DNA from 2 places in the Ensifer sp. EB106-03-01-XG145 genome. Region 2 is predicted to be linked to the other one. Evidence: predicted binding sites of a transcription regulator. Region 2 holds the regulator's gene; the other holds the start of a gene.
What was found. The regulator HrcA, encoded in region 2, represses chaperone genes, less so after heat shock. The targets are predictions, from matches to a motif close to GTTAGCACTCNCNNNNNGNGAGTGCTAAC.
Positions count from the first base shown of each region.

Region 1: groES (co-chaperone GroES) is a predicted target of HrcA. The motif match lies at 2,887-2,915, and genes of this name have one in related genera.

Region 1 covers NZ_JBYTEC010000029.1:10,396-20,914, forward strand. The annotation lists gene AC3WWH_RS31455 (DUF982 domain-containing protein) at 303-605, opposite strand; gene groL (chaperonin GroEL) at 738-2,366, opposite strand; gene groES (co-chaperone GroES) at 2,422-2,736, opposite strand; gene AC3WWH_RS31470 (usg protein) at 3,019-3,291, shown strand; gene AC3WWH_RS31475 (Hsp20 family protein) at 3,442-3,918, shown strand; gene AC3WWH_RS31480 (DUF982 domain-containing protein) at 3,991-4,353, shown strand; gene AC3WWH_RS31485 (DUF982 domain-containing protein) at 4,346-4,648, shown strand; gene AC3WWH_RS31490 (YdeI/OmpD-associated family protein) at 4,777-5,436, shown strand; gene AC3WWH_RS31495 (NAD(P)-dependent oxidoreductase) at 5,663-6,658, shown strand; gene hemH (ferrochelatase) at 6,815-7,837, shown strand; gene AC3WWH_RS31505 (deoxyribodipyrimidine photo-lyase) at 8,219-8,983, opposite strand; gene AC3WWH_RS31510 (TspO/MBR family protein) at 8,961-9,458, opposite strand; gene AC3WWH_RS31515 (fasciclin domain-containing protein) at 9,866-10,423, shown strand.
Region 2 covers NZ_JBYTEC010000001.1:317,647-328,165, forward strand. The annotation lists gene hemW (radical SAM family heme chaperone HemW) at 1-842, opposite strand, end outside; gene rdgB (RdgB/HAM1 family non-canonical purine NTP pyrophosphatase) at 925-1,569, opposite strand; gene AC3WWH_RS01625 (VOC family protein) at 1,587-2,006, opposite strand; gene rph (ribonuclease PH) at 2,021-2,740, opposite strand; gene hrcA (heat-inducible transcriptional repressor HrcA) at 2,901-3,980, shown strand; gene grpE (nucleotide exchange factor GrpE) at 4,246-4,863, shown strand; gene AC3WWH_RS01645 (D-arabinono-1,4-lactone oxidase) at 4,943-6,178, opposite strand; gene AC3WWH_RS01650 (SDR family NAD(P)-dependent oxidoreductase) at 6,190-6,957, opposite strand; gene AC3WWH_RS01655 (helix-turn-helix transcriptional regulator) at 7,109-7,921, shown strand; gene ptsN (PTS IIA-like nitrogen regulatory protein PtsN) at 7,964-8,428, opposite strand; gene hpf (ribosome hibernation-promoting factor, HPF/YfiA family) at 8,601-9,173, opposite strand; gene rpoN (RNA polymerase factor sigma-54) at 9,399-10,519, opposite strand, start outside.

The sequences.
Region 1 (10,519 bases), on a different contig from region 2:
CGGTTCCTTGTGTGAGGACTTGATACATGAGTATCGTCAGATCTGCCTAGAATTGCACGCGGAAGTGGTGACGATGCTCCCGCTGAGAAAGGGATAAGTCGTAACGCCGTCGGGGCGGGCACGCCGCCTTTATGTCACGGGGGACAAGGCGCCACGGGCGCATCCTGCGCTTGTTCCCTAAGCAGTGGAACTGCATGCGTTCTGCCGCCACTGCTTGCGCGTCCCGCTTACTGCGCCGATGCGGGCGCGTAGGGATCTGGGAGAGAGGCCGCGAGTGCAGCCTCTCACTGTTGACGGTTCGTTTACAGGGAGATTCGACCGCCGCCCGACTTCGCCTTGACCATCCACGGCGCAACCGCGGGAGCTTTCACAAGGATGCCCTTCTTGCGCGCAAAGGAGCGAAGCGCGTCTCGTGCCACCTGAACGGGCTTGTGGCCGTCATGGGCTAGGTAGCAGGTCTTCAGGGTTGCGTCGTGAATGATATCGCGATCTCCTTTGGACCACTCCTCGAGGAAATCGATCGCGTCGTCCAGGTTTGTGATTTCGAGGACCAGATCCTTCCTTTCACGCAGGTAAACTGGTCGATCAAACATCTTCGTGTGCATTTCTACCTCACTGAACTCGTTGGTTTTCAACAACGATGGCGCCGGGAGTGCGCCAGCCGAAGATTTGATTTCGCGGCCTCTTGAGTTCAAGGATCCAGCCCGCCCCTCAGAGGGGCGGACCAGACGGCCGTATTAAAAGTCCATTCCTGCGCCGGCCGGTAGTGCCGGAGCCGTGTCCTTCTTCGGCTTCTCGGCGATCATGGCTTCGGTCGTCACCAGGAGACCAGCGACGGAGGCCGCATCCTGGAGCGCTGTGCGCACTACCTTGGCCGGGTCGATCACGCCCTGGGCGTAAAGATCACCGTATTCTCCGGTCTGAGCGTTCCACCCGAAGGAGAAGTCCGTCTTCTCGCGCAGCTTGCCGACGATTATCGAGCCTTCTGCGCCAGCATTCTCAGCGATCTGCCGAACCGGTGCCTCGACCGCCCGCCGCACGATCTCGATCCCAACCTTTTGGTCTTGATTGGCCGTAGGGAGATCGTCAAGCACCTTGACCGCCCTTAGCAGCGCGACACCGCCACCCGGAAGAATGCCTTCTTCCACTGCCGCCCGGGTGGCATGCAGTGCATCGTCGACGCGGTCTTTCTTTTCCTTCACCTCAACTTCGGTTGAGCCGCCCACGCGAATGACGGCGACGCCGCCGGCGAGTTTGGCCAGGCGCTCCTGCAGCTTCTCGCGATCGTAGTCGGACGTGGTTTCTTCGATCTGGGCGCGGATCTGCGAGACACGGCCGTCAATATCAGCTTTGGCGCCAACGCCGTCGATGATCGTTGTGTTCTCCTTCTCGATCGTGACTTTCTTCGCCCGGCCGAGCATGTCGAGGGTGACATTCTCGAGCTTGATGCCGACGTCGTCGGAGACAACCGTGCCGCCGGTGAGAACGGCGATATCTTCAAGCATGGCCTTGCGCCGGTCGCCGAATCCAGGAGCTTTGACCGCTGCGATCTTCAGGCCGCCACGCAGCTTGTTGACGACGAGAGTCGCAAGTGCTTCGCCTTCGACATCTTCAGCGATGATCAGCAGTGGCTTGCTGGATTGCACCACCGCTTCAAGAACTGGCAGCATGGCTTGAAGGTTGGAAAGCTTCTTCTCGTGGATCAGGATATAGGGATCGTCGAATTCGGTCCGCATCTTGTCGGCATTCGTCACGAAATACGGGCTGAGATAGCCGCGGTCGAACTGCATGCCTTCGACGACTTCGAGTTCGGTCTCCGCCGTCTTGGCTTCCTCGACGGTGATGACACCTTCATTGCCGACCTTCTGCATCGCCTCCGCCAGGTAGCGCCCGATTTCCTCGTCGCCGTTGGCTGAGATGGTGCCTACTTGCGCGATCTCCGAGTTGTTGGAGATCTTGCGGGCGTTGGTCTTCAGCTCCTTCACGATCGCGTCAACCGCGAGATCGATGCCGCGCTTGAGATCCATGGGATTCATGCCGGAAGCAACCGCCTTAGCCCCTTCCTTGACGATCGCCTGCGCCAGCACGGTGGCCGTGGTCGTTCCGTCACCGGCGAGATCGTTGGTTCTGGAGGCGACTTCGCGCAGCATCTGCGCGCCCATATTCTCGAACTTGTCTTCCAGTTCGATTTCCTTGGCGACCGAGACGCCGTCCTTGGTGATGCGAGGGGCGCCAAAGGACTTGTCGATAACGACATTGCGCCCCTTTGGGCCGAGCGTCACCTTGACGGCATTGGCAAGGACATCGACCCCACGCAGCATGCGTTCACGGGCATCGGTGTGAAACTTGACTTCTTTCGCAGCCATTTCCTTAACTCCTCAATAGGCAGCTATTTGACTGGTGGATTTATCGTGTGATGGCTCAGGCTGCCTGCTGGCGCTCGACTTGGGCTTCGAGGACACCGAGGACGTCGCTCTCTTTCATGATCAGCAAATCTTCCCCGTCGATCTTGATCTCGGTCCCTGACCACTTGCCGAACAGGATGCGGTCGCCTGCCTTGACATCGAGCGCCTGGATCTGGCCCGCTTCGTTGCGTGCGCCAGGGCCGACGGCGACGACTTCACCCTCCTGAGGTTTCTCCTTTGCGGTATCGGGAATGATGATCCCGCCCCTGGTTTTCTCTTCCGATTCAACCCGGCGGACGAGAATACGATCATGCAGCGGTCGGAAAGACATGTTTTCCTCCATGGACAAACAGTAGTGACGTTGTTCCCCCATCACCGGACCGGATGACCAGTCCGGACGGGTACAAAACCTCATATGAGCGTCTTGCGCAAAATCATCTGGTTTCGCGATTTTTCGAATTCAAGGGGTGAAACCAAAAAAATCAGCACTCGCATCGCGCGGCTGCTAACATGCTGTAAACGAACAACAAAGGACTGCTTGACGTTTAGAATTCCGTTGATGACCGCGAACAATTGCGCCACCTTAGCGCTTGTTGAGAAACGGAGATGAAGCATGCGATATTCATCGGATTTCGAGCGTCAAATAAACGGCTACGGACTGACCACCGCGCATATCCTTTACCGCATTCCCGATTTCGAATCCGTTCTGCAGACCTATGTCTGGCAGGATTACGATCTTGCTCCCGACTTTCCTGAAATGCAGAAATTCCTCGATTTCTGGCAAGCCAATCTCGACGGTCCGCTGCATTCCGTTCGCTATACGCATCAGCGCCTGATCCGGCCGAACGAATGGCGCCGTATTGAAGGTGAGTTCAAGCTGCACTGAGATTTGCGAAAATTCTCCAAGGCAGCACTTGAAGCCGGATTTCTCAAATACCAGATCATAGTCCTCCAGCCGCTGACAACAGGGCTGGCAATGCTGGAAGCGCCGTCTTTCGGCGCTCCATACCCATGTTGCTTTTAGGAGGATATGGCTATGGCAACATCTTATGACTACACGCCTCTCTTTCGATCGAGCGTTGGCTTCGACCGGCTCTTCAACCTTCTGGAAAACGCCCAGCGCGACCGTCCGACCAGCGATTGGCCGCCCTATGACATTGTCAAGACGGGTGACGACAGTTACCGCATCTCGATTGCGGTTGCCGGCTTCGCCGAAGGCGACCTCGACTTAACGTTTCAGACCAATCTTCTCACCGTTATTGGCAAGAAGCAGGATTCTCCGTCCGAAGCCTATCTGCACCGAGGCATCGCCGGACGCCCGTTCGAACATCGTTTCGAGCTTGCCGACCATGTCAGGGTGAGTGGAGCGGGATTGAGCAATGGTCTGCTGACCATCGATCTCGTCCGGGAGATTCCGGAGGGATTGAAACCGCGCAAGGTCAGCATTCAAAGCGGTTCCGCTCTTGGACGGCCGGACGCCGCGCCGCGGATAGAAGCCCAGAGCGCCGCGTAAACGAAAACATCGGATATGGGCGCCGTTTCGATGGCGCCCATGGTATCACACCCGGTTGGAAAGGAGCGCGCGATGAAACCCGATCTGCTCCAGAAGCCTGTTTCCATTTTCGTCGGCCTTGGTTTCTCGGCCGAGATTCGTTCTGTAATGGATGCCTACCGCCACCTTATCGAATGGCCGCCGATATTGCGGGAGGCGGCGCATTCCATTGCTCCTAATGCTTGCCGCGCCGCATTGCGTGACGAAGTCGAGCCGGAGACCGTACGGGGCCTTTTCGTCGCCTTCGCCGAGAGGCATCATTTGCTCGCGCCAGGGACGGACGCTAGCCTAAGCTTACATTTCTCGCCGACGTCGGCTGAAGTCGGCATTGAGTGCAGCAACCTCAGCACGCCCTTTTCGTCTTGCTCGAACGCGAAAGGAGGACAACATGCTTAGCCCGGAACTGCTTTGGATGACGCCTGTCACCGTTCAGATGAAGGATGGGAGGCAACAAGTATTTTCTTCCGTCAACGATGTGCTTGACTTCCTTGAAGGCAATTGGACCGTTTATCGAGGAAGCAAGCACAATCGGGCGGTTCAAACTTGCCGTCGTGCTTTGAACCGAATGACGCCAGTCGCCATCGCCCGTGCGGCTTTCATTGATGCCTGCCAAGATGCGGGCATGTCGATCGCTTCAGATGGACCGCTCGGCAACAAACCTGGCGCCGGTGGTCAACATTCGCGTGCCTAGAATGGTTGGGTCGCGGCGCGTGAACTACCCCGACTATCGCTTGAGATGATACGGATTTGTGGTCGAGTTTCACTGCCAGATATTTGCAGCAATGCATAAAGCTGGGCGCTTGCCCGCTAGGACCAAAAATGGCTTCTAACGAACTCGATCGTGTTGAAGTGGCAAGCCGTGCAGAGCTTCGCGCGTGGCTGGAAACACATCACGCGCAAACCAGCAGCGTATGGCTTGTCACGTGGAAAAAGGCTGCCGGGACCAAGCATCTTTCATATGATGAGGTTGTGGACGAGGCGCTTTGTTTCGGCTGGGTTGACAGCACGCCACGTTCACTTGATGCAGAACGGTCGATGCGACTGCTGTCGCCCCGAAGGCCGAAAAGCGCCTGGTCTGCGGTCAACAAGCAGCGCATTGAGCGCCTAATTGCCTCTGGGCTTATGCAATCTTCGGGCATGGCCAAGATAGAGGCGGCGCGCAAAGATGGTTCCTGGTCTTGCCTTGACGCCGTCGAAGCGCTTCAAGTTCCAACTGATCTGACCATCGCATTGGCAGGCGTATTGGACGCAGCGCGAAACTTTGAGGGATGCCCGCGGTCGACCAAGCGTGCGATCTTGGAATGGATACTGCATGCGAAAACGCCCGAAACTCGCGCCAAGCGGATTGATGAAACGGCAGTCCTTGCAGGCAGGAACATCCGAGCCAACCAGGCCAGACAACCGAAAACTCGAACCATCGTGCACCAAGACACGTTGTTGAACCTCCGTCGCGGACGATCCGAAAGGAAACCAAGTTGACGCATCGACCGACCGCGTGTGTCTATGTACCGAGCCATTCAGACCGGACACAAGCGTCGTGCACCCGCACGCCGGGATCCTAATCTCATGTTTACGGGAGGCACGGGTTGAATGCCTACGCAATCGACGAGTTGAACACCATTCTTTGCCCGAGACCGATCCGCTCTTGAAGGTCGGCGGAAGATACGGGGGGCGCCATCAAGAGTGTGGTCAGGAAGGGAAGGCGATGGCACTCTCTGCGTCGGTAGGCTGCCGACGCTCGCCGGTGCTAAGCCCCTTCGTTCATCTAAAGCAAACTCATTTAAATCGGAAAGGGCAGGCAATGCGTTGTGGTTTCATAGGACTTGGGAACCTCGGCGCGCATCTGGCAGCAAGCCTTTTGCGCGCCGGTCTCATGGTGACGGTTCACGACAAAGAACGCCGCACAGCCGATCAGTTGGTCGAAGCCGGTGCCTTGTGGGCAGATTCACTCATCGCGCTTGCCGAGCAATCAAATGTTATCTTCACGTGCCTTCCGTCTCCGCAGGTTTCAGAGACGGTTCTTGACGGCTTTCTCAAATTCTGTGGACCGGACATGACCTGGATCGAGATGTCCACAATCGGTCGCAGTGAAATCCTTCGGCTGGCAGGCAAGGCCTCGGAAAGAGGTGTCACGACTCTGGAAGTTCCTGTCACAGGGGGTGTCCATCTTGCCGCAAAAGGAAAGCTTACCCTGTTGGCTGCCGGCGATGCGGAGGTGTTCGATCGATTTCTTCCAGTGCTGCAGACCATGGGGGACCAGATTTTCTACATGGGTCCTTTAGGTAACGCAGCGGTCATCAAGGTAATCACCAACATGCTGGCATTCATCCACCTCATAGCAGATGGTGAAGCCCTGATGCTCGCGAAGTGCGGTGGCCTAGACCTTGCTCAAGCATGGCGAGCCATAAAGGCGAGTTCCGGAAACAGTTTCGTCCATGAAACGGAGGGCCAACTCATCCTGAACGGCAGCTACGACGTGGGCTTCACCATGGATCTTGCTGTGAAGGATCTAGGGTTTGCGATCGACTTTGGCAGAATTCTTGGAGTGCCGCTAAATCTGGCTGCCTTGACCAATGAGATCTTCGTCAAAGGCAAGGAAATATACGGCGGCACCGCGCAGTCGACGCAGATCGTCAAGCTGTTGGAGGATACTCTTGGAGAGAACCTTCGCGCCGACGGATTCCCGGCTCGATTGGAGTGACGACCAACGGACTGACCGCCTGCTGCATAGTCCGCTTGGTGGTTTCAGGTTTGATTGAGGACGACTTCTGCCTGTTTCGAGCAGGATTTTCAGCCCACACTGATCCGTTCCACGTTCCATCCGTAATTGGCTTGGAGACAAAAAGGAACGGTATTGATGCTAACCACGCTTGCTAGTCACCCGATCATCAAACACGGCCGCATCGGCATTCTGCTGGTCAATCTCGGCACGCCCGACGGCACCGACTATACCTCGATGCGCCGCTACCTGAAGGAGTTCCTGACGGACCGCCGGGTGATCGAATGGTCGCGACTGTTCTGGTACCCGATCCTGTTCGGCATCGTGCTCAACACCCGTCCCGGCAAGGTGGGCAAGGCCTATGAGACGATCTGGAACAAGGAGCTGAACGAAAGCTACCTCAGGACCTACACCCGCAACCAGGCACAACTGATGGCCAAAACGTTCGCCGATCGCCCTGATGTGATCGTCGACTGGGGCATGCGCTACGGCCAGCCCTCGATCGCCTCGCGCATGGAAGCGCTGCAGAAGGCCGGTTGCGAACGCATCCTCGTCTTCCCGCTCTATCCGCAATATGCGGCCGCCACCACCGCCACCGTCAACGACAAGGCCTTCGAGGCGCTCTTGAAGATGCGCTGGCAGCCGGCGCTGCGCACGGTTCCGCCCTACCACGACGATCCGGTCTATATCGACGCGCTCGCGACCTCGATCGAGCGCCATCTGGCGACGCTCGACTGGGAACCGGAAGTGGTTCTGACTTCCTTCCACGGGATCCCGAAGAGCTATTTCGACAAGGGCGACCCCTATTATTGCCAATGCCAGAAGACCGCGCGGCTGCTGCGCGAAAAGCTCGGCTGGTCCAAGGAGAAGCTGCAGGTCACCTTCCAGTCGCGCTTCGGGCCCGAGGAATGGCTGCAGCCCTACACTGACAAGACGGTCGAGAAACTCGCACAGGAAGGCGTCAAGCGTATTGCCGTCATCAATCCCGGTTTCGTGTCCGACTGTCTGGAAACGCTGGAGGAGATCGCCGAGCAGGCGGCCGAGAGCTTCCACCATAATGGCGGCGACAAGTTCACCCACATTCCCTGTCTCAACGACAGCGCCGAAGGCATGGCGGTCCTCGAACACGTCGTGCGCCGCGAACTCGCCGGCTGGCTCTAGTGAGCCTATAAAATGACAGTGTGTGCCGCATTAAGGCCGAGCTTCGTCTGTGGACGAAGCGACCCCGGCAAGGGCTACCTGGCGTCTCGCCCTAGGTCTTAAGTCAGCTCGCATGGATCTCGGAGCGCTCCGGCTCCGAAAAAGGAGAGGAGGAGAAGAAGACCATTCGCCCCAGCTTCCCGGAATTCCGGCGATTTCAATCAGGATGGGCATGCACTGTGAACGCGAGCGATCGCCGCACAGGTAATGTCCGCCCCTTCCAACGCGGACAATGAAGTGTGGTGAGAGACTGGTTGAAACATTCCCTTGCTCCGCGTGGTTAGAAACCCGCGATGAGATCGCGAGCGGATTTTCTTCTCACAAATCAGTGGGATTGCCCGTTCAACCGTTCAAGTAGCAACGCGACGTCTTCCTGGATGTCGAGGCCGAACGATCGGGCCTATCGCGGGCGGTGGCATACGTGTTGAAGCTGCTCTCAAGGAATCGTCCCAGCGTCCCTTGCGCGCCGGTCTCACCTCGGGTCCAACTTTGTCTCAGGCCGGAAGCCCAATCCGGTTGGGAAACCTCCAGTCCGAGTTCGTCAAGCTCAACACGCGCGACCGCTGATCCTTTGGCCCCACGATGCGGCTCGAGACGGCGCGGCGGCGGTAGCGGATAAGGCGGAGTGCCTATAGTCCGGGCGGCGCGCCAATAGGCGGAGAAGACGCGAAACGGGCCGCCTTCGGTCGTTTGTAGGGTCCAGGGCTCGTTTATCAGATTTCCTCTGAAGCTCTTCGCGGTTTTCCCTTGGCCACGCAAAGTGGCCTTGATTTCCGCGTCAATCCGGCGCTGCGCAGCTCCATATCGACGATTCCAGAATACGGCGGATGCCCCGCATTCTTGGGCGATGCGCGGGATAAGATCGATTGCCTTACCGCAAAAGATCGTCAAGCCATTGCCAAGGCCGGCAAGTGTCGCATTTAGATCCTTCAACGCGCCATGCAGCCACCAAAGTGTGGCTCCTCCAAGCGGGCGGATACCAGTGCTTTCCTGTTCATGCACATAAACGCATAGCACCGGTCTTTCAGTGCTGGCCGCTTCCCAAAGCGCCTCGTTATCGCAGTCTTCGCCTCCTCGAAGGCGGTCAATTGAGGTACCAGACTGCAAAATTCAGAACGGCAGCAAACGAAACCCAGACCGCCAGCGGCACGAGGCAAAGCGCCGCTGTCTTTTCCACGCGCCAAGTCTGCGCGATCGTTGCGAGAATGAACCCGATTTGCACGATGATGTTCACCAAGCCGGCGACCGGACTTTGCATGGCGAAAAACATCCAGGACCACAATGCATTGAGAGCGAGTTGAATAAAAAAGAGGATCAAGGCCGTCGACCTGCCCGGCGTGCTCGCAGGCATGCTCAGGAGCCGCCAGGCAGCATAAGCCATGAGAACGTAAAGCGTTGTCCAAACCGGGGCAAACACCCAGTTCGGAGGATTGAAGATCGGCTTCGCTAGCGTTGCATACCAACTTTCGATGTTCGGATAGGTCGCCAGCTGGCCCAGTATGGATGTCGCGACGACCGGTAGAATTGCGAGCAGCAGCGCGCGGATCCACCTCCTGTTGTCATTCGAAGTTCGTTGTAGCATTCCTCTATCCCTCATTTCCGTCCTCAACGCCGACCACACCTTGTCGCATTCGGTTCGCGCACCCGGACCCGCGGACGTTTTACCGTGCGCGGGTGATCGATTTGCCGTCGCAGTGGCAGCTGATGCGTTCATTGTTCCCTATACGCACGAGCCTGCTCATTGGATTAGCGAAGTAAAGTTGGGAACCTTACGAGGCTTCCGGCGGCAAGCATCAAGGCCGTTCGCGCTCGTTCACTGAAGCCGTCCTGTTTTCCAAGTCGGCTTGCCGCAACGTCGGTCAAAGTCACATCAACCGCAAGGGTGATCCAGGTTCGACGAGACGACGTATCGAGACTGCTGGACAAGGTCTGGCGAACATCGGTTGGAACGCCTGCATGGTGCGGGCCTGCAAGGAGGAATGAACGCAAATGAAACGGTCCCTTAGATCTACCGCCGCGATCGCGTCGATTTTCGCTCTCGTAGCCTTCACCGCGAATGCCGACAATCCTATGGTCGGCGGAGCTGCCATGTCCGAAAGCAAGAACATCGTGGAAAACGCTGCAAATTCCAAAGACCACACGACACTCGTTGCAGCAGTGAAGGCCGCAGGTCTCGTGGAAACGCTTTCAGGTGATGGGCCGTTCACCGTGTTCGCGCCGACGAACGCAGCTTTCGAAGCCTTGCCGGCTGGCACAGTCGAAACACTGCTGAAGCCGGAGAACAAAGAAAAATTGGCCAAAGTGCTGACTTGCCATGTGGTGGCTGCCAATGCGCTTTCCGATGCGGTCGGCAAGATGATTGCCGATGACGGAGGGAACCATCCGGTCAAGACCGTTGGTGGTTGCACGCTTTCGGCAAAGATGGATGGCGACAAGATCACACTGACCGACGAAACGGGTGGAACTGCCACTGTGACGATCGCCGACGTCAAGCAGTCGAACGGTGTCATTCATGTGATCGATAAAGTGCTGCTTCCGAAAGCGTAACAAAAGCAGGTCGCGTTGACGGCTCTGCCGCCGATTTTGTCGGCGGCAGCTCCATAGAAGCTCGTGCGCGTCCCCGGAAATTGTAACCCCCCTTTC
Region 2 (10,519 bases):
TGGGCGCCGGGGCCAATACCCGCATAGTCGCCATAGCGCCAGTAGGTCAGGTTGTGCCGGCTTTCAGCACCCGGACGGGCGTGGTTGGAGACCTCGTAGGCCGGCATGCCGATCAACGCCGTGATCTCCTGCGTTGCCTCGTAGAGCACGGCCGATTGTTCGCCGTCCGGAACGATGAGCTTTCCGGCCTTGTGCAGGCCGTAGAAGGGCGTGCCCTCTTCGATTGTCAGCTGGTAGAGCGACAGGTGATCGACCGCGTAGGAGACGGCCTCCTTCAACTCGCGCTCCCACTCTTCGACCGTCTGGTTCGGGCGGGCGTAGATCAGGTCGAAGGACATGCGCGGGAAGATCTCGCGCGCCAGCCGGATCGCCTTCAGCGCGTCTTCGACATTGTGCAGCCGCCCCAGGAATTTGAGGTCGCGGTCGTTCAGCGCCTGGACGCCGAGCGAGACGCGGTTGACGCCAGCAGCACGATAGCCGTGGAAGCGCGTCGCCTCGACACTCGAAGGGTTGGCTTCCATGGTGATCTCGATGCCGTCGGGCACGTGCCAATGGCGAGCGATACCCTGGAGGATCGCGTCCACCGTCGAGGGCTCCATCAGCGACGGCGTGCCGCCGCCCATGAAGATGCTGGTGACGGTGCGCGGACCTGAGAGCTCACGCACCTCTTCCATCTCCTTCAGGAAAGCGGCAACGAAACGCGGCTGGTCCACGGGCTGGTGGCGCACATGGCTGTTGAAGTCGCAATAGGGGCATTTGGCCGCGCAGAACGGCCAGTGTACATAGACCCCGAAACCGGGGTCCATGCCGTCACCAATCGCCGATAGCGTGGCCGTCTGCATCGTTGCGTCTCTCATGGTCACTTTCAGTAGGGAGCGGGATGCGGGCGGGAAACCGCACACACTTTTCCTCATCCCGCTCAGATCAGGCTCCGAGGCAGGTCTCGGCAAAAATCTTGAAGGCGCGGGCGCGGTGCGACAGGGCCTGCGCATCGCCCGGCTTCCAACCGTGTTTCTCGTCGGCGCTCATTTCGCCGAAAGTGGTCTCGTAGCCCTTCGGCTGGAAGACCGGATCGTAGCCAAAACCCTGGCTGCCGCGCGGCGGCCAGACCACGAAGCCTTCGACCTCGCCACGGAAGAGCTCGACATGGCCGTCCGGCCAGGCAAGGCAGAGCACCGAGACGAAGCGGGCGGCGCGCTCGGAGGGCGTCGTTGCGCCCTTTTCCTGCAGTGCGTTTTCGACCTTCTCCATCGCCATGGCGAAATCACGGCTGCCGTCCTCGCGCTCGGCCCAGTTGGCGGTATAGACGCCGGGCGCACCGTCGAGTGCGTCGATTGAAAGACCGGAATCGTCCGAAAGCGCCGGCAGACCCGAGGCCTTGGCGGAGGCGAGCGCCTTGATGGTGGCGTTCTCCTCGAAGGTGGTGCCGGTTTCGTCGGGCTCGATGAAATTGAGGTCCGCCGCCGACTTCGCCTCGAAGCCGAGCGGGCCGATGAGATCGCGGATTTCGCGGATCTTGCCGGCATTGTGGCTGGCGACGATCAGCGTCTTGTTGTCGAGTTTGCGCATGGTATCTCGTTTCATATTCATTCGATGGACCAGAGGCCCGGCTCCGCACATTCAAGGCTGTTGCCGGCCGGATCGCGGAAGTAGAAGGATCGCGCCCCGTTCGGCCAGCGAAGATCGCTTTCGATCTTGATACCGGCCGCTACCAGTTTCGCTTTCCAGGCGTCGAGCGCCTCGGCGCGCACGCGAAAGCACATGTGTCCCCGGCCGGTCGTGCCATGCGGTGGCACCGGCAGGGTGGCGTCCGGCGCTGGCGGTTTCACCGTCTCGGCCGGATTGAAGATCAAAAGCACGCCTTGGCCGCAGCGGAAGAACACGTGCCGGTCTCCAGCGCGGGTGATCTTCTCAAGGCCGAGAACGCCGCCGTAGAAGGCCTCGGCGGCATCGAGATCGGTCGCGTAGAGCGCAGTCTCGAGTATGCCTTCCAGTGCCGGGGCCATCTTTTCTCCTGTGGTCAGCCTGCAATCGCCTGCTTCTGCAGCGCGACCAGTTCGGCAATGCCGTTCTTTGCCAAGCCCATCAGGCTTGCGAATTCCTCTTCCGAGAACGGCTTGCCTTCGGCCGTGCCCTGGATTTCAACGATGCCGCCGGAGCCGGTCATGACGAAGTTGGCGTCGGTCTCGGCGGCGGAATCTTCGAGGTAATCGAGGTCGATCACGGACTGGTTGGCGAAGATGCCGCAGGAGATGGCGGCGACATGGTCCTTCAGGACCTTCTCGACCTTGACCATGTTGCGCGCTTCCATCCACTTCAGGCAATCGTAGAGAGCGATCCAGGCACCGGTGATCGAGGCCGTGCGCGTGCCGCCATCGGCCTGAATAACGTCGCAGTCGATCGAGATCTGGCGCTCGCCGAGCGCCGGAAGGTCGACGACGGCGCGCAGCGACCGGCCGATCAGGCGCTGGATTTCCTGGGTGCGGCCGCTCTGCTTGCCGTTTGCCGCCTCACGCTTCATGCGCTCGCCGGTGGCGCGCGGCAGCATGCCGTATTCCGCCGTCACCCAACCCTTGCCGCCGTTGCGCAGCCAGGCCGGAACCTTTTCCTCAAGGCTGGCGGTGCACAGCACGTGCGTGTCGCCGAACCGCACCAGACAGGAGCCTTCCGCGTGCTTGGAAAAATTGCGCTCGAAAGAAACCTTGCGCATTTGGTCGGTTTTTCTGCCGGATGGCCGCATCGTCAACTCCTATCGTATCTCGTCAGCCTTCTAGAGCATGGCGCAGGCAAAGGGAACCGGTGGATAGCCGGGGGACCAGTCGATTTTTCCCTTTTGCCATCGGGCGGCAGGATCATTATATTCCGGGCACGGCAGGATGTGCCTGCGAGTGTGGAGTGACATGGTACTGCGCAATCCCGGAGCAAAGGAAATCGCAGCCGCGCTGGATGAGCGCTCGGGCGAAATTTTCCGTCGCATCGTGGAAACCTATCTGACGAGCGGCGAGCCGCTCGGCTCGCGCAATCTGTCGCGGCTCCTGCCGATGTCGCTCTCTCCCGCTTCCGTTCGCAATGTGATGAGCGATCTCGAAGATCTCGGTCTCATCTACTCGCCGCATGTCAGCGCTGGCCGTCTGCCCACCCAGACGGGGCTGCGCTTCTTCGTCGATGCCTTCATGCAGGTCGGCAATCTCTCGGTCGAGGACCGGGCGTCGATCGACCGTCAGGTGCGGCGCGATGATCATATGCAGCCGGTCGATGCGCTGCTGACCGAAGCCAGCCAGATGCTGTCAGGCATGTCACGCGGGGCCGGCCTCGTCATCACCGCCAAGGCCGATCCCGTACTGAAGCATGTCGAGTTCATTCGCCTGGCGCCGACCAAGGCGCTGGCCGTTCTCGTCGGCGAGCACGACCAGGTGGAAAACCGCATCATCGAACTACCCGCCGGGGTTACCAGCTCGCAGCTCACTGAAGCCGCGAATTTCCTTAACGCCCATCTTGCCGGCCAGACGATCGGCGAGGTGCGCACCCAGCTTGAAACGGTGAAGCAGACGGTGCGCGGCGAACTCGACGCGCTGTCGCAAGACCTCGTCGAGCGCGGTCTCGCCATCTGGTCGGGCAATGAAGGCGACGAGAAGCCGGCGCGGTTGATCGTGCGCGGGCGGGCCAATCTGCTCGAAGGACTGGAGGGGGCCGAAGATATCGATCGGCTGCGCATGCTCTTCGACGACCTCGAAAAGAAGGACAGCCTGATCGAGCTGCTCGATCTTGCCGAGAGCGGTCCGGGCGTCCGGATCTTCATCGGCTCGGAAAACAAGCTCTTCTCGCTCTCCGGCTCGTCGCTGATCGTCGCGCCCTATCGCGATGGCGAGGATCGCATCGTCGGCGCGGTCGGTGTCATCGGGCCGACGCGGCTCAACTACTCCCGCATCGTGCCGATGGTCGATTATACCGCGCAGCTGATGTCGAGGCTTTCCCGCTAAAGGCGGGCTTTTAGTCGCTGCATGTCTCCTTAGATCGACCTCGATTAAGGACAAAGACATGCAGCAAATCAAAGTGTTACAGCAACCTTTGCGCGTCTGATAAGTCGCGCGGCGCTGTAGGAGCGCGATTGAACCCTTGATTTTTCGGCCCCAAACCTCGATATCGGCTTCAAATCCAGTCACAGGGCATTTTTGCTGACACGCAGGCTCGCGCTTGCGGCGTGGAAATGCGAAGGACGATAGAGACGACACTGCGGAGAACGTCATGACCGACGATACGAACAAGCACGGACCCGAGGCCACCGACGAGGTATTCGATGCTGCGCCCGATGCTGCCGACGCCGCTGAAGCTGCGCCGGTTGCCGAGCCCGATCCGTTGGAGCTCGCCAGGGCCGAGAGCGCCGAGCTGCGTGACAAGTACCTTCGACTTGCCGCCGAGATGGACAACCTGCGCCGCCGGACCGAACGCGACGTGAAGGATGCGAAGTCCTATTCCGTCGCCGGCTTCGCCCGCGACATGCTCGCCGTTTCGGATAACCTGCGCCGCGCCCTCGATGCCATTCCGGCAGAGGCCAGGGAAGCAGGCGAGGCTGGCCTCACCGCCCTGATCGAGGGCGTGGAAATGACCGAGCGCTCGATGCTTTCAGCGCTTGAGCGCCACGGCGTCAAGAAGCTTGAGCCGGAAGGCCAGAAGTTCGACCCGAACTTCCATCAGGCAATGTTCGAGATTCCCAATGCGGACGTGCCGAACAACACCGTGTTGCAGGTCGTTCAAGCCGGCTACGTGATCGGTGACCGTGTTCTGCGTCCGGCCATGGTCGGCGTCTCCAAGGGCGGACCGAAGGTCGTGGCCGGCGAAAACGGTGACGCACCGACTGCCTGATCCAACTGATCAGAGTTTAAAGAAACGCCGCGCGAAGTTCGCGCGGCGTTTTTGTTTTGAGCGGCGTCAGCCGCAAACGCTATCCGAAAAGCTGGTGCAGGTGATCGTTGAGGAAGCGGCCCTCCGGATCGACCTTGGCCCTCAGCGCCCGGAAATCGCCTGCACGGGGATAGAGCGCCGTCACATCCTCGGCGCCGAGGAAATGCAGCTTGCCCCAATGCGGCCGTGAGCCGTACTGCCGCAGGATCGTATCGACATCCCTCAGGTAGTCCCAATAATCGGTTCCCGGCTCGCCCGAGACCGAGAGCGTGATCGAGTCCTGCTCGAAGAAGGGGCTGATCCAGCCGGTGTCTCCGGCGGTGAAACGGTACTCGATCGGATAGATGCAGGTCGGGTGCTTTTCCAGCATCAGCTTGCGCACCGCCTTCACCGCATCCTTGCCGTGGGCGACGGGCACCGCATATTCGAGTTCGTGGAAATTCGGCACGTATTCGATCGGATAGATCTCGGAGGAATATGCGATCTTCTCGAAGCGGCGCTCCGTCGGTGCTTCCTCGGTGATGTCGATCACCTTCATCTCGCAGACGTCGGAGGTGCTGTCTGTGGTCGAGACCGATGCGGTGTCCGGCAGGCAATAGCAATGCCGGCTCTCGGGCACTGGGCACCAGAAAAAGCCGAAGTGGCGGTGTTTGGCGGCCAGTTCGTCGTGCTGTTCGATCATTTCGTCGAAGGTGCAGCGCCAGAGCCTTTCATGCAGATTGTAGCTGTCCATCGCCTGCAGCGTGATCTCCGAGATCACACCAAGCATGCCGACCGATACCCGCGCCGCCTCGAGCAGATCCGGTGTCGTCTCGTCGACAACGAGAATGCTCCCATCCGGCTGCACCAGGCGCATGCCGACGATCTGCGAGGCCATGTTGCCGAGCTTGGCGCCGGTCCCATGCGTCCCGGTCGTCAGCGCGCCAGCCAACGCCTGGCTGTCGATGTCGCCCTGATTGATCAGCGACAGGCCGTTGGATTTCAGCACCTTGCCGAGCTGATTGATGGTGGTACCCGCCTTCACCGCGACGCGCTTGCGCGCGTAGTCGATGCCGACGACACCCTGCATGTTGGAGAGCGTCAGCTGCAGCCCGCTGGTCAGCGCCACCGGCGTGAAGGAATGGCCGGAGCCGGCGCAGCGCACGTTCAGCCCTTGCGACGTCGCCTCGCGCACCATTTCGGCAAGGGCTGCCTCGCTCTCCGGCGCGCCGCGATGGCGCACGATGCATGATTGGTTTCCGACCCAGTTGCGCCAGTGGCCACCTGCCTGAAGCATTTTCCCCTCCCTCAAACCGCAGTGAAGCAATTGTCGACGAACAGATGCGTGCCGTTGATGAAGCTCGCCTCATCGCTCGAAAGAAACAGCGCCGCGTTCGCCACCTCTTTCGGGTCGCACATGCGGCCCTGCTGCGCGGCGATGGCCGCCTCCGAAACGTCGACCCCGTATTTGCTGAGGCCGACGAGCTCGCGCTTGCCATGATCGGTGGCGATAAAGCCCGGGCAGACGGCATTGCAGCGGATGCCGCGGTCGCGGAACTCGACGGCGATGGCGCGGGCGAACATGTGGCAGGCGCCCTTGGTCGTGTCGTAGAGCACCTCCATCGGCGTTGCCGCCACGGCCGAGATCGACGAGGTGCAGACGATGCTGCCGCCGCCGGCGGAAAGCATGCCGGGCAAAACAGCCTTGGTCATCAGAAACATGCTGCGCACATTGACCGCCATCAGTCGGTCCCATTCGTCTTCCTCGACCTCGAGGAAGGGGCCGACGGCAAGAATGCCGGCGTGATTGAAGAGCACCGTGATGGCGCCGAAGGCCGCCTCCACCGCCTTGACGGCCGATGTCACTTCTGCGGATACCGAGACGTCGGCAGGGGCAAAAATCGCCTCGCCGCCATTGGCGCGGATCGATGCCGCGACCTCTTCGCCCTTGCTGCGCGGCAGGTCGACGATACCGACCTTGGCGCCTTCGCGCGCGAAAAGCTCCGCCGCCGCCAGGCCGCAGCCTCCCGCGCCACCGCTGATCAGCGCCACCTTGCCTGAAAGCCTGCCTGCCATTGCGCCCTCCTCATCGGCGTTCGCCGCAGTGTTCGCCAAGGGCGACCCGTTTCGCGACGACCTGTTGCTCTCCCGGGGGGAATTATTGTTGACGAAGCAGGGGCTGTCGATATCCCATGGGGGATACGAGGAGCGGGGGGATGAAACCGGAATGCTGGCAAGGGAGTCCGCTGATATTTCGGCGATGATCGGTCTGATCGGCACGCAGGATTTCGGCCAGGCGCTCGACCGGATGCTGCGGTCGGTCACCAGTTTCGACCTCTCCGTCGCCTTTGCCTATCCGTACGATGCCAGGCCGATCGTGCTGCACGACGGCTACACGGCAAAGGTATCGGCGAGCGCGCTTTCCGCCTATCTCGGCGGCGCCTATCTGCTCGATCCCTTCTACGTCGCCTGCTCTGCCGGCCAGCCGGCCGGCCTCTGGCGCATGCGAGAACTCGCGCCGGACCGATTCTTCCAGTCCGACTTCTCGTCGTCCGCCGAGGTTCACCCCTGCGTATCGATGGAATCGGGTGTGCTGGTGGAGGAGGTCGGCTTCGTCATTCCGCTCGACGGTGGCCTGCAGGCGACCTACTCGCTGATGCGCGGCCGCGGCGGCCAGCCTTTCAGCGAGGCCGAACTCGAGCGACTGCGCGTCTATGAGCCGATCGTGCGCGAGGCGGTCCGCTCGAACTGGCGCCAGCACGGCCGGAGCTTTGCGCCGCCGCCCTCCGAAGAGGGCGACAATGTAATGGAAGCGGCGTTCGACAGCCTTTGTTCAGACCGGCTGACGAAGCAGCAGCGCAACATCGTGCGGCTGATCCTTCGGGGACACAGCAACCTTTCGATCGGCAAGGTGATGAACATTGCCGAGGGAACGGTCCGGATCCATCGCAAGAACATCTATCGCCGGCTCGGCATTTCGAGCCAGGGCGCTTTGTTCCGGATTTTCATAGATCATTTGAACGGTCGTCAGCTTTACTGACGCAGGCACTGCGCGTCCGGCGGACGCGCGCCGTTGCTATTTTCAGGCGGCGTGCGAGGTCGCGTCGTCGTCGAGCAGCGTGTAGATCGCGCTGGCGGAATCGCTCGAGCGGATCTTGGCGACCATGTCCTGATCACGCAGGACGCGGGCAATGCGCGACAGGGCCTTGAGGTGATCGGCGCCGGCACCTTCCGGGGCGAGCAGCAGGAAGACGAGGTCGACCGGCTGGTCGTCGAGCGCTTCGAAATCGACAGATGTTTCCAGTCGCGCGAAGATGCCGATGATCGAGGGAAGATTGTTGAGCTTGCCGTGCGGGATGGCGATGCCATTGCCGACACCGGTGGAGCCAAGACGCTCCCGCTGCAGGATCACGTCGAAGATTTCACGCTCGGGAAGCCCGGTGATCTTTGATGCTTTTGCCGCCAATTCCTGGAGGAGCTGCTTTTTCGAGTTGGCCCTCATGGCCGGGATGATCGCATTTTGATGCAGTAGACCTGCCAATGCCATTCTTTTGTCCTCGTTCGCCGGTTAGAGCCGGACAACATCATCATAAATGCGTCGCAATGGCTCTAACCATCTTTGTCATGGCGGGTTCCATGCACAGAAAAGTCACATTTTCCGGCCTGCCCGCTGATTCTGGGCGCGGGGAGTGCCGGCGTGCCGGCACCCCCCTATCCGCTCATGCTTTGATATTGGCAGCGTCAATCCAGCCAATATTTCCATCGTTGCGTCTGTAGACGATATTCAGATCGTCCTTGCCGGGGCTACGGAACATCAGGACGGGTTCATCGGTCATGTCGAGTGCCATCACGGCGCTGGCGACAGACATCGTCCTCAATTGTTTCGTGCTTTCGGCGACGATCGTCGGTGCATAATCCTCGGGGACCTCATCGTCCTCGAACGGCACCGAATCCATCACTGTGTAAGCCACTTCGGCAGCATTCGTACCGTTGCCGTTATGGTGATCCTTCAGCTTCCGCTTGTAGCGGCGCAGACGCTTTTCGATGCGATCCGACGCCGCGTCAAACGCAGCCTGTGGGTCGTTCGCCTGACCGTTCGCCTGCATAACCACGCCCGTATCGAGATGAAGCTTGCAGTCGGCGCTGAAGCGCGGCCCGGATTTTTCCACAGTGACCTGGCTTGAATATCCTCCGTCGAAATATTTGGTAACGGCCTGCTCGATCTGCTCGCCGATGCGAGCTCGAAACGAATCGCCGATTTCCATCTGTTTACCGGATACACGCACACTCATGGAGTTTCCTCTCTCGTTCGTGATTTGCGCAGCCAGTCTATTCCAAGCGGTCCCGTCATCCAAGCCTTTCAGGCTTGCGGGCGCGCCTCTGTCGCAGCTACCGGTCGTACCGGTCCGCTTCCGGGGCGAGCTTGTCCCCGGCAATTGCGGCGGGCTCATATCGCCTGTGTCGGAGAGAGTCAATCGAAGGTCGCAAAAAAGTTAATGCGGCTTAACTTCCGGTGCTCAGAAACCGGCGGCTTTGGCCAGCGCCCGCTTTTCCCGTCGCCGCTGTACGGAGGAGGGGATGCTCATCGCTTCGCGATATTTGGCGACAGTGCGACGGGCAAGGTCGATACCAGCCTTCTTGAGGACATCGACGATATCGTCGTCGGAAAGCACCGCTTCGGCGCTTTCCTCCTGGATCATCGCGCGGATCCGGTGGCGCACGGCTTCCGCCGAATGGCTGTCGCCGCCCTCGGCCGAGCCGATCGAGACGGTGAAGAAATATTTGAGTTCGAACAGCCCGCGCGGCGTCAGCATGTATTTGTTCGAGGTGACGCGGCTGACGGTCGATTCATGCATCTTGATCGCGTCAGCGACGGTCTTGAGGTTCAGCGGCCGTAGGTGACCGATGCCGTTGGCCAGGAACGCGTCCTGCTGGCGAACGATCTCCGTGGCGACCTTCATGATCGTTCGGGCGCGCTGGTCGAGGCTGCGTGTCAGCCAGTTGGCGTTCTGCAGGCATTCGTTGAGGAAGGCTTGGTCGGCACTGTTTTTCTGCGTCCCGCGCGAGACCTTGGCGAAATAGTCCTGGTTGACCAGCACGCGCGGCAGGGCGTCCGGATTGAGTTCGATCATCCAGGAGCCGTCGGGCGCGGCCCGCACGACGATGTCGGGCACGATCGCCTCGCTGACGCTGGTCTCGAAACTGGTTCCGGGCTTCGGATCGAGCTTGCGGATTTCCGCCAGCATGTCGATCAGGTCCTCTTCGTCGACGCCGCAGATCTTCTTGAGCGTCGCGAAATCGCGCCGCGCCAGCAGTTCGAGATTGGCGAGCAGTGCCTCCATCGCCGGATCGAGGCGGTCGCGGGCGCGCAACTGGATTGCAAGACATTCGCCAAGCGAACGCGCGAAGACACCGGGCGGATCGAACTGCTGCAGCGTCAGCAATACCCGCACGACATCCGTATGCGCGGCGCCCAGCCGTTCGGCGACTTCGCCAAGGTCCGCCTGGAGATAGCCGGCGTCGTCGAGCTGATCGATAAGGTGCTGCGCGATCAGCCGATCCGAGGGGGCGGGCAGCGCAAATGGCAATTGCTCCGTGAGCGTCTCGCGCAGGCTCTTGCGGCCGGCAACGAAGTCGT